Regions from separate parts of the Trichocoleus sp. DQ-A3 genome, predicted to be linked through region 2. Evidence: predicted binding sites of a transcription regulator. Region 2 holds the regulator's gene; the other holds the start of a gene.

Region 1 (8,963 bases), on a different contig from region 2:
ATCTGGGGCTGACCTCAGCGGCGAATCATAATGATGTTTGAATTTCAAAAATTGCAGGTTTAAACGCATTGAAGGTTGAAGAATCTCAAAAGTTGAAAGTTTTAATCAACCTGCCAATCTCCAACCTGCAATCCTGCCTGCCAACCTGCTTTCCTTGCCAACTTTCCTGCCTTAACCAATGACGTTAGATTGGATTAGCCCAGCGGAACGCCTGCAATCACTGCCCCCTTATGTATTTGCCCGTCTGGATGAACTGAAAGCCAGGGCACGCGAACAAGGGCTGGATTTAATTGACTTGGGAATGGGGAATCCAGATGGCCCAGCACCTCAGCCAGTGATAGACGCTGCGATCGCAGCGTTGCAAAATCCAACAAATCACGGCTATCCCCCCTTTGAAGGGACTCTCAGCTTCCGCCGCGCCATCACTAATTGGTACGGGCGTCGCTATAATGTTGACCTCGATCCAGATAGCGAAGCCTTGCCGCTACTCGGTTCCAAGGAAGGGCTGACTCACCTCGCCTTTGCCTATATCAACCCAGGCGATGTGATTCTGGTACCCAGTCCCTCTTATCCCCCACATTTTCGCGGGCCAGCGATCGCTGGGGGCAAAATTCACCCGCTGATTCTCAAACCCGAAAATGACTGGTTGATCGATCTCGGTGACATTCCCGATGATGTAGCCCAACAAGCAAAGATTCTCTATTTCAACTATCCCAGCAATCCTACTGGCGCAACCGCACCCCGCGAGTTCTTCAAAGATATCGTTGCTTTTGCCAAGAAGCACGAAATCTTACTCGTACATGATTTGTGCTACGCAGAATTAGCTTTTGATGGTTATCAACCAACCAGCTTGTTAGAAATTCCAGGGGCGAAGGAAATCGGCGTCGAGTTTCATACCCTGTCTAAAACTTACAACATGGCAGGCTGGCGCGTCGGCTTTGTCGTAGGCAACCAACACATCATTCAAGGGTTGCGGACACTCAAGACTAATCTGGATTATGGCATCTTTGCCGCCTTGCAATCTGCCGCCGAAACCGCCTTACAGCTTCCAGATGTTTATGTAAATCAGGTCTGCGATCGCTATCGCCGTCGCCGCGATTTTCTGATCGAGGGATTTGCTGAGTTGGGTTGGACAGTTCCCAAGCCAAAAGCCACCATGTACCTGTGGGTTCCGTGTCCGGTAGGGATGACCTCAACGGATTTTGCCCTCTCTGTCTTGCAGCAGACGGGCGTGGTCGTGACTCCCGGAAATGCCTTTGGTTTGGGTGGCGAGGGGTATGTGCGGGTGAGTTTGATTGCCGAATGCGATCGCTTAGCTGAAGCTTTGCGGCGTTTCAAAGAAGCCAATATCCGCTATTCATCCGAAAATGAGGGCGCGTTTATCAAGCAGGGATAAAACATCGAAGCTTGAATTTTTGGGTTTAATCTCCAATTTGGAAACTCGGCTATTTCAAAAATAACTAGCGTTATCCTTTAGATGAATTTGCTTGTATAAGTGCAAACTTTAATTAGGGATAAAATTTGTCTGATTTTCTACCGTTCCCAACCCCTCCCTGCCATTTTCTGAGGCTCCGGCACCCCTCCCCGCAGGCAGGGAGGGGTGCAATGTGTTAAAGGGAATTACAAATCATCTACCGTATCGTATCCAGTAGATGATTTTTGTTTGCGCCGCCCTTATTTCAAAGTAAAAGCTTTAGTTTCTGTTACCCTACCACCACCCACCTTGTCATAAATCGTTAGCTGAATTTGGTAAGTTCCCGGTTGAATTTTAGGAGTTGTATTAACAGTGCCATTGGGAGAGGCTGCTACATCATCTTTTAAAGCTGTATGTCCTTTTTCTCCAATTAAGCTCTTTTTCACCAAAATAACTTCGCCCTTGGCATTTTTAACTTCCATATCCATATCTAGCCAGTTTTTCCCATCCTGACCTTTCTTAAATTTGCCAACATTGAGCAAGACTAGCTGAACATCTTCTCCCCTTTTATAAACTCCATCATTAACCGGCACAACTTTTTTATCGGGAGTTTTTCTGACCAAAAAAGATTTTTCAAACTTCAGTTGAGAAGAAGTCGGTTTAGAGGTAGTTGCAGTCTGGGATGTAGGAGATTTTGGGGAAGGAGAAGCCTGAGAAGTAGTAGAGTTTTCGCCTCCACCACAACCACTGACCAGCGCCATTGAAAACACTACAAGACCTGTTAACAATAGGTTATTGAATGTTTTTTTCATTATGTTCTACCTCCTTTTATTTTTTTACCTGGTTAATTGATCAACCATGGAGTTGAGACAATTAGCAAGGTTGAGCTAGCTACAACCATAAATTATCATAATTTATTCAAATTTATCTTTTGGGCGCAGTTGCTTTAGTCAACTGGCGACGCGAACAATTTGCTTTCAGACGCCACGATGGAAATTCTTTATTGAATGCACTCTGGTGTAACCCTACCTTGTGAACCCAGAGGGAGAGGGGCTAGGGGTGAGGTTCTATCTGAGGGTATTTATCTATATATCGTTCGCTGCACTTGAAACGGTTCATTTTACGGCAAATTCAGTTAAACGTAGACCTATAGGCAGAAGGCGGTCTGTGACTTGCACAGACCGCCTTCTATTGTCAATCAATCTAAACGATTGCTACTTAAAAGCGTTTAATTGCCGCCAGACTGAACCGCAGCGCGGGTTACGGGATTTGAATTGTCTTCGTTTATCATTTCAGGAGTCCGCTCCCACTCGCCATTTTCACCTTGACGGTATTCGCTTTTGATGGTATTCCACGCAACTTTGCGGGCAGATTCTTCGTCCATCCCGTCTTCTTGGGCACTCTTAAATGCAGCCTGGAAAATCTGCTGAGCTGCCTCAGGCAGTGCTTGTACTTCTGAAGGTAAGTTATTAACTTGTTGATCTGGTTGCTCGGTCATAAACTACTCCTATTATTTTTGCCTGGGATCATCTTAGAAAGCCAGATGTACGAATTCCTCTTCCCAGGATGTAGTTATGGCTGCTCGATATACCTATCTGAGGTATTATCTTATGTAAAGTAATTTTGTATTTACATATACAAAAATTTGCCCCAAATCATCTGCTTGCAAATACAGTGGTTTAGCTCTCCGACTTGTTAGAGAACTCAGTGGACTCGGATTCACGAATCATTGAGGATTGCTATAGATGAGATGGAGCCGCTACCTAGTTCGCTGCTAAAGCGAGTTCAAAGCTTGGAAGCAAACAAATACCAATTCACTTTATGGCTCGAATCTCACCTGAAAAGGGGGTTGGAGGATCTAATGTGTAATTCCACAAAAGTGAACTGGTATCATTTACCGACTAAGGGAAACCACAAGTTCCAGCCGGTACAGTGGTTCCAGACCAATTGCTGAGGTCACTGGTAGAAATATTATTTGTAGACAGCGTTCCCGTTTCTATCTGGATCGCTCCTCCAAAACTGTCATTTAAGAAAAAGTTTCCAATCGTATTATTGCGGGGTTGGAGACAAATTGTATCGCCAGAACCGCTGGTTATTGCTTCGAGATCGCCGATTGCGCTGCCTGTTATGGTGTTAAGCCGGACTCCGGCAAAGATTTTAGCAGTATCGTAGCTGTTGAGGGAAAGCCCGGTAAAAGCATTATCTATAATTTGATTTGATTCACTGAGGAATTGAAGTTGGGCGTTTCCATTGATGCTGGTAAAAATTCCGTAAAATCCATTTTTGGAAATTTGCTGATTGTTAGAAATATTGACTGTTCCTATCGCTGTATCGGAAAGTGCGATATTCACTCCATTATCTTGATTTTCAGCAATGGTGCTATTGGTAATGTTGAAGGTTCCAGAGGTGTTATTTGAGAGAAGTATCCCAATCCCATAAAACCCGTTCTTAGAAATTTGAGTATTAGTGATATTAAACGTTCCAGTCGCGCTATCGTTTAGCTTGATAGAAATTCCATCAAATTGATTGCCTGAGATTGTGCTGTTGGCAATCTCAAATGTCCCCAAAGTATTGGATTCAAGTTCAATATTAATGCCACTAAATTGATTTGCAGTTATTTGGTTATTAGTCAGAGTAAAGGTTCCGGAAGCACTCTCGAACAGTTTTACCTCGACTCCGTCGGCGATGCTCCCGAAGCTGTTACTGCCAGTAATCGTATTCTCTGAGATATTAAAGGTTCCAGTTGCAGTATTGCGAAGTTCAAGATTGATGCCGTCCCCTTCGTTAGCTAAAGCACCATTGTTGGCGATCGTGTTTTTGACAAGAATTAGGTTAACTTGCCCCTGATTATTGCTGAGGGAAAAGCCTTCCAAAGCAGAATTTGCGATCGCATTGTCTTGAATTAGTATCTGGCCAGTCACGTTCTCAAGTAAGATGCCCTCACTGGCAGAATTCGCGATCACGTTGTCTCGAATAATTGCATTGCTGATGTTGCTTCCAGCGATGCCAGAACCAGTAGTTGTGCTAATGGCAAAACCCGAAAGGGTTGTCGTGTTCCCCATCGTGACTGTTCCTGTCACGTCTGCCAATACCCCCGCATTAGACAAGGGTAATTGTAAATTGCCGAGTTCCACGGTATCTATACGCTGCACAGGGCCAGTTGAAAGCACCTGCACTTGGTCGGGAATCTTGAAAGCAGGAACCCCAGGATTTGTCCCTGGTTGCACGTAGACAATATCATTGGATTGAGCCACAGCCAAAGCTTCTGCAACCGTTGCAGTCGGATTCTCGAACGTGCCGTTCCCGGTTCCAATTCCCAAATTGACGTGCCGAAATCTCCACGGTTGACCCGTCGCGGGATTCGTGACAAATACCGTATCCTGCACGCTGAAAGACTCAGATTCGGATTGTTCATCGACTACGATATTCGCGTTTCGGGTCACAGATTCCCCCAGACGCGCCAGAACCCGATCTTCTGTTCGTATCCCTCTCGGACGAGTTCCGGGAAAATTCGCCCCCACACTCAGCACTAAATTCGTGCCAAAAGTGGCATCATTTGAGAGCAATAGTCCCAGCCTGAAAGTGTCAGTAGGACGGGCTTCTAACCGAGTCCGCCAGCCTAAAATCTCCGAACTGCCTGGGGCATCATAATAATACAGTCCGGCATAACCTCGGAGGTCGCCGGTTTGACCTAGCTGGGCGATTTTCACGCCAGCTTCAACATCAAATCCTGCCATCGCTGCTTCAAAATTGCGATCGCGTTGAAGTTGTTGATTTCTAGTTTGACCCAAGAAATTACCCTGAAAGAAAGGGTCTGAAAACGATAAACCTGTAGAAAAAACCCTCTCTTGGGTCAGTTGGCGGGTATCTCCAACCGGAATGTAAGCATTCGCGCGAATATCCCAGTTTTCTCCTAAGCTTTCAAACCCAGCACCCAGTTGATTAAAGTTGCTATTACCCGTGTCGCGGGTATCGAAGGCGACATAGCCGCCCAAGATCCGGTTATCTTTGGCACTATAAAAGCGATGTCCTAAAACAATATTGCTGCTTATATGAGAATCTTCCGTTAACAACAGCAATCGACCTTCTAAGAAGGTGAGGTTGTCTGAGTTTTGCCATAGGGGAACAAAGCCTCCAATGCTACCAAAAGAACTTTCATAACCCACACCAGAACCAGTGGTAAATTCAGCGCCGATCCGGGGCAGAAATCGTTGAGAACGAACTCGATCTGATGGTGCTGTTTGTTTAGTGGCAGCGCTAATCTCTTCTGTAGGATCGGCGTTTTCTGGGGTTAGTATTTCTTGGAGTAACCCTGCTTCGCGCAAAGTCCGAGGAGGTGTTTTTACTTCTGCTAAAGGTTGAGAAATCTCAACCTCCAATGTCTCTGGGGAAGGTACGGTTTTGGGACTAGATTCTGGTGTGGGGAGTGCAGTTTTTACATTAGATATTTGGGCAAGAAAACGCCCTTGTTTTAGCGTGTAAAAAGACGGTTTGGCTAAAGACTTCTGGTCCTCGAAGCTTAAGGCTGCGGGTTCCAACGCCCCTGGTGGGTGTTTTGCTACATCAAGGGTATCGCCAAAGGATGAGTCTACAGTATCGTTATTTAATTCAGGAATGCCATCAGGTAGCTGGAGGATTGTAACGCCTGTAAAGTCTGTTGTCGAGCTTGATGGATTGGGTTTTAAATTAGGTGTTTGGGCGGTAGCAGTTGAAGTTAGCGTTCCTAACAGCAGCCAAATTGTGTAGATGTACGGTGTTGATGTTCTTAGAAGCATTTTCTCTATTAGATTCTGTTCTGGCTTCAGGCTCATATCCACAGCAACTCATTGTCAATAGTTGCCAAATCAGCAGCTTTAAATATTAATTAAAGCTGCTTCCTCATACTAGATACTTACAAAAGTAGAAGCTGCATTACTCATAAACGTAGCAGCATTCACCCCAGCCAATATTGCCAGAGTCTGGTTGTTGGAATTGTCAATAATACTGGTATTGCTTCCTTGCTGAATAATCGACAACTGGTTCAATTTCAAACCCCCGCCTAACCCTATGTAGTCTTGACCAATCTGGAAGTCGCGGATGGTGTCAGTGTCTTCCCCTTTGGCAACGGCGAAGATATCGCGCCCTAGACCTCCGGTGAGGATGTCATTCCCCAAACCTCCGTAGAGTCGGTCATCGCCCCCATCTCCCCAGATTTGGTCATGTCCGGACTCACCGTACAGATAATCATTGCCACCACAACCGTTGATGCGATCGCTACCTGTACCGCCGTAGATGATGTCATCCATACCTATCGAACCCCCAGTCAAGAGATTATTGTTGAGGTCGCCAATCAGGGTATCGTTGCCGTCATCGCCGTAAATCCGGTCTTTTCCCAGTCCCCCTACAATCGTGTCATGACCGCCAAAACCATTGATCCGGTCGTCTAAAGAGGTTCCCACCAAGGTTTCAGAAAGCCAAGTGCCGTTAATGACATTGAGGGGTGCAGTGTCGTTGTCAATGTTGACAACAGCAACATCTTGCGGGTTCAGTCCGTTGTATTTGGCGTCGGTGCTAATAGCAGGGGCAGTAACGATGCTGTAGGCGATATTTCCATCGACAAGTACATCGTCAACTCCTTTCACCGTAATGGTTTGAGCAATATTCCAATTATTTGAAGTAAAGGTCAGCGATGGGCTGGAAACGCTGCCTTCTGTCGGATCGGAACTTCCTAAACCAAGGGTGACGTTAGCTGTAGGTTGACTATTGAGTTTGACGGTAAAGTTGGCAGCGCCTCCGGCTTCGGTGGTGTTGCCGCTAATTGGGGTGATGGTAAATCCGGCGGCGTCGTTGTCGATGTTGGTGACAGCGACATCAACAGGATTGAGTTTGTTGTAGTTAAGGTCGGTACTGACGCTTGGGGCGGTGATGATGTTGTAGGCGATATTGCCATCAACCAGTGCATCATCAACTCCTTTGACCGTAACGGTTTGAGCAATATTCCAGTTATTGGCTGTGAAGGTGAGGCTGGGGCTAGAGACGGTACCTTCGGTGGTGTCGGAACTGGTTAAGCCAAGGGTGACATTAGCGGTGGGTTGGCTGTTGAGTTTAACTGTAAATGTGGCAGTACCTCCAGCTTCGGTGGTGTTGCCGCTGATCGGGGAAATAGTGAATCCAGGGGTGTCATCGTTTTTGATGATGCCTGTGGCAGTAGTGTTGCCTAGATTGGCGTTGGTAGCACTGTTGAGTTTGACGCTGAAGGTTTCATCTTTCTCAAACTTGTTGTCACCCGTGGCGTTAACCGTGATGGTTTTTGTTAAGGGGTCGCCCGGATTAAAGGTAAGGATGCCGTCGTTGTCGGTGTAGTCGCCGTCGGTTGTGGCGGCGGTGCCGTCGTTGGTACTGTAGTTGACCGTAATTGGCTGGTCGCTGGGGTTGGAAAGGGACACGGTGAAGGTGTAGGCGGTGGTGCCAGTATTGCCTTCGCTTTGAGTAACGGTGGCTGGTGCGATAGAGACGATGGGTTGAGAATCGTCGTTGGTGATGATGGCGGTACTGGCGTTCGCCTCTGGGTTAACGGTGGCGTTGGTCGCACTGTTGAGATTGACGCTGAAGGTTTCATCTTTCTCAAACTTGTTGTCACCCTTGACGTTAACGGTGATGGTTTTGGTTAAGGGTTCACCGGGATTGAAGGTAAGGATACCATCGTTGTCGGTGTAGTCGCCATCGGTGGTGGTGGCGGTGCCGTCGTTGGTGCTGTAGTTGACCGTAATCGGCTGGTCGCTGGGGTTGGAGAGACTGACCGTGTAGGTGTAGGCGGTGACACCATTACCTTCGCTTTGAGTAACGGTGGCTGGTGTGATGGAGACGGTGGGTTTGGCATCGTCGTTGATAACCGTTACCTGTGCTGTACCTGTAGTAATCGTCGAACTTGCGGGGGCAAGTGTTAGGTTCGGTTTACTCAGGGTGACATTGATGGTTTCATCTTGCTCAAATATTGTGTCACCCAAAACATCTAGGTTGATTGTTTTGGTTGTTTCGCCAACTCCAAAGCTAAGCGTGTCGGAAAGGGCAGTTGTCCCACCTGTAACCAGTATGTTGTTGTAGTCAATGCCATTGGTTGCGGTTCCACCAATTCCATAATCAACGGTACTGGCTACACCAATTCCGCTGCTGCGCGTGACAGTAAAGGTAACGGTTTGCTTACCAGTCTCACCTTCCTTTAAAGTTAGGGAAGCAGTAGTAATCGCGTATTGAATCGTGTCGTTGGATGCGATCGCTACCGTAGCATTGTTCTTAGCAGCATCAATGGTGTAACCCGCACCCGTCGCCAAGTTTAGCCGCAGCGTTTCGGCTAACTCTGGCAAAGTATCATCAACAGCAGTAAGAGTAACATTGACAAAACTCTGCCCATTTGGAATCACCACGGACAAACCGCCGCTACTGAGATTGTAGTCGCTTGCGATCGCAGGGCTGCTACCATCAACAGCAAGATTCACTGTCAAATCGCCCGTTGTGTTGCCAGTCCGGGTAATCTGGTAAGTTCCAGTATTTGCGCCTGCTTCTGCTGCAT
Region 2 (8,963 bases):
ATCATCATTGAGCATTGCTCGTCGCTCATTTCATCTTTTAAAACTTCACCAAAATCTCGCTGAATCGCTAAATATTCACCCTCAATAACTCCCTTTTTTGGAAGAATAGGGATGATCAAAGGCTTTTTGAAGGCTGAGAAAGCTTGGTTAATATCATCTAATAAAGACTTATCTTCCATTCTTTTTGCTATAGAGGTTGGAAAAAAGAGAGTTTACAATTTATTTATAATATCTATATTTTGATTTGCTTTTTAGTACCTTTTCTGGAACTCGCGCAGAGGACATTGTCCTCCGCGCTCCAACTACAACGTCTAGTCAGACAAATACAATTACTATATTATGACTTTAACATGCACAAAACAAGCATTTTATTATAAGTATATTCGAGCTAAATAAAATACATCGATCAGTTGCACTGATCGATGTATTTATAAATCGAATTAGATGAATTTCAAGTAATAAAAAACAAGCGATCGCTTGTTTTCAAAAAGAGCGATCGCGTGTTTTAATTCACTAACTTTGCACTCAACTCATTCTTAATCCGATTCAAAATTGAGGCTTCATCCAGTGAAGTCAGAATGCGACTTACCACGGCTTTTGGGCCATCGGGACCCCAGGAAGCGCCATTTGCCAAGTAAGTTTTAGTGACTTGTCCAATCCCGTAAGAAGAAACCCCAGAAACACCTGCCTGAGTCACGGCAACTGATAGATAGGGACCTAAAGACACCCCACCCGTTGCGGGTGCGGAGAGTCCTAAGAGACTTTTCAGGGAACTCAGTCCCAAAGTTGCCAAAAGTTCGCTAGCGCTAATTCCGCCCATACTGATGGCAATTTTTTGTAGCAGTCCCACCGCTCCAGGCTGAGTCATGGGAATGCCGTAGAGTTTAGATAACGTGAGAATCATTGCCACGTCGATAACGGCACCGCTGAGGAGATCGACAACCGTGACCGGGTTGAGGGCGATCGCAACTGCCTTCGTCATCACCCCTTTCCAGATGATCTGATTCGCACTTTCATCGCGAATCTGCATCTTCCTAGCAATCATCTGTTCGTTCACATCATCGGCATACAGCATGGTGTTGAGCGCTACCAAAGCCTTGCCTTCTCGGTGCAAAATTTCCAGAATTTTCAGCTTCAAATCCAGAACTTGGGGCGTTCCCGGTCGTCGCTGCACTGCCCTCGTTCCGTCAGGACGGCGAACCGCCTGCGCCACCAGGGGAGAGGCAGCAACCATTACAATTTCATCCGGTGAGAGCAATTCCCGCACCCGTTCATCCCGAATTTTGCGATAAATCGCCATCCGGTCGGCATCCGGATACTGGTCAATTTTGTTAAATACCAGCAACATCGGTTTACCGACTTCCCGCAATTGCGAGAGCGCCTCGTATTCCACCTTGTTCATGTCGCCCGAAATGACAAACAGCAGCAAGTCTGCTTGTCTGGCAACTTGTCTGGCTAAGGTTTCGCGGGTTTCTCCGTCTACTTCGTCAATTCCAGGGGTGTCAATTAGCTCGATTTGGGAATTGCCCGCACTCGGCAGCGTGACTCGTAGGATATCGCTGACGCTTCCCGCCTCATTCTCCTGAGTCAGTTGCCAGCTGGCACCTTGATGGGTGCGGGTGACGCCATGAAGCGGTCCCGTTTCAAACACGTTCTGACCTAATAAGGCGTTCAGTACTGAAGATTTACCCCGTCCCACCATCCCAAAGGCGGCAATCTGGACGACCGATCGATCTAACTTCTCCAGCATCGTTGCCAAATCATTAATCTCGGATTCCAGTCCCGTCCGCTCTTGAGGAGTGAGATCCAGGTTATCTACCAAGTCTCGCAGAGCATTTTGCGCCTTTTTGTAATTCAGTTCTGCTTGGATGTCATCAAAGCTCAAAATGGCGTTATCTAGTTCCCGATCCAAATCTGTCGCGTCCGGGGTTTGTGAAGGGAACTGGCTGGCATTTGGGGTTCGGTCAGACGATAAACGACTCAAAATTGCACCTTTTTTGCTCAGATGTTACTCTTCTTTCATCCTAGTCAATACCGATCTAGTCTGGCACTTTCCATATCCAGAGGGATATTTTTACTCGGTTCGTGCCAGCTCAGTATCAGCTGTGAGAATGATGTTATCTCGAAGGCGATCGCAATAAGTTTAGTATTGTTGCTGAATGAAGGTATTTGATCGGCACAGCGATTGTGAGTTCTAAGCGTTTACCTCAAACTACTGCCCACGTCCGAATTACCCATCTTTCCTGGCAACGGGGCTTTCTGGCAGGGGAAGTCACGGCGGCGGAATATGAATGGCAGTTCCAGTGGTGTTTCCGACAGGGTCAATTGTCGGTGACACCCTCTTTGGGACGCGCTTTAATTCAGGAACCTCTGGGTCGATTTTTAGAACAGAAAGATTACCAGCTAGAGCCTGGAGGGGACTATGCGTTTACGATCCGGGCGGAACTTTAAAAGTTTTGAGTTTTGAGTTCAGTTTAAATTAAGAAAGTTAAGAATGACAGAGTTTCCTAGTTCCTCGTCTCTCGTTGCTTCATGTATCTTTCGATGAGGAGGATGGCAACAATGTCATCGATTGGTCGGGGTAGACTCCGCATACCTTGGGGAATCAGGCGTCCTAAACCTTGGGGAGGGTACATTTGCCAATAGCGATCGCGTGCTTCCAAGGTACTGTAGCGCTCATCTACCAGGACAATCGGCACCGACGTTGGGAACTCTTGCTGAAGTTTCTTTTTCCAACTTTTGGAAGTGGTTTGATCGCCCATCACTAGAGTATCAATCGGAAATTTTTCACATAAGTCAAGGATCGTTGCGATCGCTGCTTCTGCTGGTACAACCTGGTGGTAATGCAGAGAATTGTCTTTCCCCACTACGGCTAAACCACACTTATCGCGCCCTGGATCGAACCCTAAAATCATCTGAATTGGCTAATCGCTAATTTACAAATGGTTAATTGCCATTAGTCATCATCTCATCACTAATGACTAATAAATTACATCCTGACCACAACTTCTCCGTCTTCAACCGCCTCCAAATTTAATTTCATGGGTCCGGCAATATAGGCGTCCTCAGCCACGACTGCTTTCAGAGAAATCGGCTTATTGTGCTTTTTCAACTGCTCGATAAACCGAATCAAGCTAACAATTCGATTGTCGCCAACCTGAACTGTATCGCCCAAAATCCCCGCGCGAGTAGCTCGGAACTGGGATGCTCCAAGCAGCAGGTCAATCCGCTGCCGAATTTGTTGGTCGGTCATGTTTGAAGGATCGGCAGATGTCGTTGCTACGACTTCACCAGTGCGGAATACAACTTGATTGGGTGCGGCGTCTGCAAAGACTTGTACCTGCTTTTCTCCCTGGACATAGTTACCAGCCGAAAAAACTCGGACTACATAGTTTCGACCATCCTGAATCTGGTTGATCAGTTGCTCGACCTGTGCCTCTGTAATTTGCACGACCCGTTCGTTCGCCACCTTGTTGAGACCGGGTTGGGTCGCTTTAATCGCTGTCCGATTCGCTTCCCGTAATAGCTGCTCAATGACCTGTCGGGCTGCAGCTGGCTCGACAATACGAAAAACGCCAGCCGCCAGAACCTGACCGCGCAGCAGAGCCAGACTACCCTGACGCAAAGTTTGATAAGACTGGTAATACTGTTCTAAGGTTGCCACTTCCTGCTCTAGGGAAGCTTGTTGTTTTTCGAGTTCTTTAAGGCGATTTTCTCGCTGGGCAATCACCTCATCTCGTTGAGAAATTTTGTTATCAAGTAGAGATAAGGCTTTGTCTCGCTGGGCAATTTGCTCATCGCGATCGCTCAGGCTCTTCCGAAAGGCAGCAAGTTTCTCATCAAGTTCCACAAGGGCTTGATCCCGCTTGAGAATTTGCTCATCGCGTTGGCTAATTGCTCGGTCTTGCTGGGCAATTTTTTGGTCGCGCTGAGTCACTTTCGCTTTGAATTCAGTAATTTCAGCTCTGACTTGATTTCGCTGCTGGAGCAATTCTTGGCGTTCTGCTTGAAGTTGTTGGATTTCCGAACGTAGCGTCTTGGCTTGCCCTGAGACAGATGTAAGCTGTTTTTGGGTTTGCTGAAAGCTGCTGGCAACCCGGGTCAGTTCGCTTTGAGTCTGATTTAGTTGCGCCTCCGTCTGGCCTTGTTTAGCCAGCGCAGCTGCCAAAGATCGATTAATCGCATCTAAGCGCTGCTGAGCGACAGATTGCTGGGTGCGAGCTTGAGCGAGTTCCTTCTCTACTTGCTCTTTTTGGGCGGCGGTTTTAGCAAGTTCGCTTTCGGTTTTCCGTTTCTGCTCGTTCGCTTTAGCAATATCCTTACTTGCTGTCTTGAGTTTTTTCTGCACTTCTTGGAGTCTAAAAACTCCAATCCGCAATTGTTCGCTGGTCGCGAAGATGATTGTTAGTGTTGAGGCAGAAATCGTTAGCCCTGTCAGAATCGTTACTAAAACAGCTGTTTTGCGGGGACGCAGATTGAACAACGACAGGCGTGCTTTTCCCACGCGCGTGCCAATGCGATCGCCTACCGTTGCGATGACGCTTCCCAACACTAAAATAGACAAAATCAGGAAGAGCGCACTGTCGGTCATTGTCTGCTACAGTCATTCCAGTTACAGCCTATCGCATCGCAGGCTAGAGAAAGGGTTAACAGGAATTAAAGATCGAAGGTGAAATCGGAAAGGTTAAAGGTTGGAAGGTTGAAAACTATCCGCTTAAAACCTGACACCTTTTAACTCAACTCCCGACTAAATGTTAAAACTGGATAACCTGCTCGCGCTACCATGCCGTTTTAACCAACAACCTAACCTACAACCTGACGAGAGCCTCTAGCTGTTTTCAAGTAAACTGCTGACTCAGTGTAACTGGGTTGTGTACCGTAATTTTTTTCTTGTGGATAGAAATCATTTTTTCCTCCCGCAAATCTCCCAGTAAGCGGGTGACAGTTACCCTGGTGGAGCCGATTGCTTCTGCGATCGCTTGATGAGAAAGCTTCAGATCGATCGTAATTCCATTGGCGGTAGGAACGCCAAAATCACGGCACAGAATCAACAGAAAACTCACCAAGCGCGATCCCATATCTCGGTGAGCTAATGTCTCAATCATCATTTCTGTTTGCAAAATGCGCGAAGAAAGCCCTCGCAGCATCAACATCGATAGCTCCGGATTATCCTTGAGCGATTGCTCTACCTGATCGATCGGTGCCGAAAGCAGCTCCACTGGCGTAAATGCTACAGCGTGATAAAACCGATCCGAACGATGCCCTGTAATTAAGGACAGTACTCCAAAAACGCTGTTTTCTCGCAGCAGCGCCACGGTAATTTCTTCCCCAGCTTCATACACGCGAGACAGCTTTACTGCACCTTTGAGCAAAAAGTATACCCGTTCAGCCGGGTCTCCTGGGAAAAAGATCGTCTTGCCCCGCTCAAAAGTTTCCACCACGGGTGGAAACGCCCCACCTCCCAGTTGACGGAACACAGCTGCTAGCGGTCTATCTTGCGTCACTGCCACTTCCTTTTTCCTAAATGCTGCCCTACAGACTTCTGCAACTTTCTGTCGGAGGAACTTTAACCATAGCAAAACAACTATGAGAGTTTTCTGACATTAGACACAGATAAACTGACTTCCAAGCGGTTTTTGTGCTATTTGATACAAAATTTTAAAGTAGTTTCCCCGGCTACCTTCTTTAGTTCTCTCCCTGCTCAAGGCAAGTAAGATTATGACGGAAAATGTTGATATCTTGACAGTATCTGCGCTATCGGGTGGGATGCATGGTGAGTAAGGAGGCACGCTCCTTACCCGTACTAGACAGCCTTGCTCCGGGCGATCGCGATCTTGAATACTCCCCTAAATCGGATATCCTCTAATATTGCCTTCAAAATCGACATTTATGCTAGATTTAACCGGAAAAAACGCCCTTGTCACCGGCATTGCCAACAATCGATCGATCGCCTGGGGGATTGCTCAGCAACTGCACCAAGCGGGTGCGAATCTAGGAGTGACTTACCTGCCAGACGACCGGGGTCGCTTTGAAAAAAAAGTGGCAGAGTTGGTAGAACCCCTCAACCCCAGCTTGTTTTTACCCTGCGATGTCCAGAATGAGACCCAAATTCAGTCTACATTTGACGCCATCCGCGATAAGTGGGGTAAGCTAGACATCCTGATCCATTGTCTTGCCTTTGCGAACAAGGAAGATTTATCAGGTGATTTTAGCAACACTACCCGCGCTGGCTTCACCCAAGCTCTAGAAATTAGTACCTATTCTCTGGTGCAACTTGCCGGGTCAGCAAAACCACTGATGACAGAAGGCGGCAGTATTGTCACGCTGACTTATCTAGGCGGCGTTAAGGTGATCCCCAACTACAACGTAATGGGAATTGCCAAGTCTGGATTGGAAATGAGTGTCCGTTACCTGGCATCTGAATTAGGTCCACAGAATATTCGCGTGAATGCAATTTCGGCAGGTCCTATCCGCACTTTGGCATCGTCGGCGGTAGGTGGCATTCTGGATATGATCCATCACGTTGAGGAAGTAGCACCGCTGCGACGCACTGTAACTCAGAAAGAAGTGGGAAATGCGGCTGCTTTCTTGTGTAGCGATTTGGCAAGTGGCATTACAGGTCAGGTGCTGTATGTCGATGCGGGATACGAGATTATGGGGATGTAAAAAGAATCAAACATTAAAAATTAAAAATTAAAAAGCAAAGATTCTGCTAATTTTTAATTTTTAATTTTGCATTTTTAAGGCTTTCGCGTCTCCCAAATGCTCAGTAACGTAGGATAATAAACTTAACTTTATTTTCTTGAGTGAGCATCTGCGATGCAGGCACGCGATCGCCAATTTACACCTTCTCCAAGCATTGAACAGCTTTTGTCTCCTCGCATGGCAAGGGTTCCCCGCAAGACGGGCGAAACGGATGTTATCGTCACCGTCAAATTAGACGGGAATGGCACTTGCAATGCAAAAACTGGCATTCCGTTTTTAGACCATATGCTGCATCAAATCGCCTCTCACAGCCTGATTGATTTGGATGTAGCCGCGACGGGAGACTTGGAAATTGATGACCACCATACCAATGAAGATGTGGGAATTACCCTAGGAATGGCGTTGCATCAAGCACTGGGCGATCGCAAAGGAATTGTCCGATTTGGGAATTTCCTCGCCCCTCTCGATGAAGCGTTGGTTCAGGTAGCGTTAGATTTTTCCGGACGCCCCCACCTCAGCTATGGCTTGGAGATTCCGACTCAGCGAGTCGGGACTTATGACACTCAGCTAGTGCGGGAATTTTTTGTGGCGTTGGTCAATCACAGCCAGATGACGCTGCACATTCGCCAACTCGATGGAATTAATTCGCACCACATTATTGAAGCGACGTTCAAAGCGTTTGCGCGATCGCTCCGCATGGCAATCGAAGTTGATCCCCGTCGTAGCGGTACGATCCCCAGTTCTAAAGGCGTGTTATAGGTTTCCTTGCAAATACACTCCGATAAAGGCAACGAGAGCCGGGGAAATCCTCACCAGGCTCTCGCTTCATTCTGCTGAAGTTTCCGCGACCACTGACTCTCAATTCTTCTATGTCTTCAGAAATGAGAACTTATGGAAGAGGTTTGCGGATATAGCCATATTTATTGCCAATCTTAACTTTTGCTAGCCCTTGCGAAAAAGATTGAGCGCTATCAAATTGGGGTTTAATTACGAATTTGCCACTCTTATTGATATAGCCCCATTTGTCGCCGTTCTTTACCGCTGCTAGGTCTTCTGAAAAGTTATAAATATTATCAAATTGTGGGGGAATGACAACATTGCTTGCCTTGTCAATATAGCCTACCTTAGTGTCTATCGTTATGCCCGCCAGTCCTTGAGAAAAGTCCCCAGCCCAATCAAATTGGAGTGGAATAACAAGATATCCCATTTTGTCAATATAGCCCCACTTATTATTACTGGATATCACTGCTAGTCCTTCCGAAAAAAACTTAGCTTCCTCAAATTCCAACGGAACAATAACGTCTCCCCGATTATCGATATAGCCCCATTTGTTGTCTTTTTTGACTGGCGCGAGTCCTAGGGCTGATTCAGTGCGATCGCTTATAGAAAAAGATTCAGCAACATCAAACTGGGGTTGAATGACGAAGTTGCCTTTCTTGCCGATATAGCCCCACTTTTTACCGATTTCTACCGCCGCCAGTGCTGACTCAGTGCGATCGCTTATAGAAAAAGATTCAGCAATATCAAATTTTGGGTTAATTACCAAGTTGCCTTTCTTATCAATATATCCCCACTTTCCATCTATCTTTACCGCTGCCAGCCCTTGAGAAAAATTCTTAGCCAAATCATATTTTGGTTTAATGACTAAGTTGCCACTCTTATTGATATAGCCCCACTTGTTCTTTAATTTGACAGCCGCTAACCCTTGGAAAAAAGATTCGGCATTATCAAATTGAGGTTTGATTGCGAAGTTGCCTTTATTATCAAGATAGCCCCATTTGCCGTCTATTTTGACTGCTGCTAGCTCTTCTGAAAATGAATCAGCCCAGCTAAATTTAAGCGGGATGACTATTTGCGAATTACGGGCTTGTCCCTCAGTTGCATCAAAATTAACTTGAGAAGTCCGAAAATTTGAGATGGCTTCACATCCAGAAATTAGAGCGATCGCTAATCCAAACAGAAGGCTGGCAACCGCGACAAGCAATCTGTTGTGAGTTGCAATTTTCATAAAAGTACCCTATCCAATCGCAGCCAAGATTTAAGTAATCAATATTTGTTAATCATCTGAAGTAAACCCTGTTATTGTCAGTGAAATTCTAAAGCTTGCTGGTAATGCCTGACTAGATTAGGCTATCCGAATTTAGAATTAAAAAATTAGAAAGGCACCCAGCTAGCTGAGTGCCCCTGTTTTATATCAGCGCGTGGTTGCGCGTGATTACTGTTTCAACATCAAGAAGGGGTGCGAGGAGCTGTCAGGA

What was found. The regulator NtcA, encoded in region 2, controls nitrogen genes in cyanobacteria. The targets are predictions, from matches to a motif close to TTTGTANNNNNNNNTACAAA.
Region 1: NDI44_RS16260 (ChaB family protein) is a predicted target of NtcA. The motif match lies at 3,037-3,056, and genes of this name have one in related genera.

What each region holds. Positions count from the first base shown of each region.
Region 1 is NZ_JAMPKC010000010.1:46,538-55,500, reverse strand. It holds gene NDI44_RS16275 (iron-containing alcohol dehydrogenase family protein) at 1-41, shown strand, start outside; gene NDI44_RS16270 (aspartate aminotransferase) at 179-1,396, shown strand; gene NDI44_RS16265 (hypothetical protein) at 1,675-2,226, opposite strand; gene NDI44_RS16260 (ChaB family protein) at 2,643-2,912, opposite strand; gene NDI44_RS16255 (right-handed parallel beta-helix repeat-containing protein) at 3,316-6,189, opposite strand; gene NDI44_RS16250 (DUF4347 domain-containing protein) at 6,298-8,963, opposite strand, start outside.
Region 2 is NZ_JAMPKC010000001.1:5,428-14,390, reverse strand. It holds gene NDI44_RS00080 (ankyrin repeat domain-containing protein) at 1-179, opposite strand, end outside; gene NDI44_RS00075 (GTP-binding protein) at 506-1,912, opposite strand; gene NDI44_RS00070 (DUF3146 family protein) at 2,188-2,451, shown strand; gene NDI44_RS00065 (pre-16S rRNA-processing nuclease YqgF) at 2,508-2,915, opposite strand; gene NDI44_RS00060 (DUF3084 domain-containing protein) at 2,990-4,591, opposite strand; gene ntcA (global nitrogen regulator NtcA) at 4,839-5,510, opposite strand; gene fabI (enoyl-ACP reductase FabI) at 5,890-6,666, shown strand; gene hisB (imidazoleglycerol-phosphate dehydratase HisB) at 6,820-7,464, shown strand; gene NDI44_RS00040 (WG repeat-containing protein) at 7,595-8,713, opposite strand; gene NDI44_RS00035 (hypothetical protein) at 8,935-8,963, opposite strand, start outside.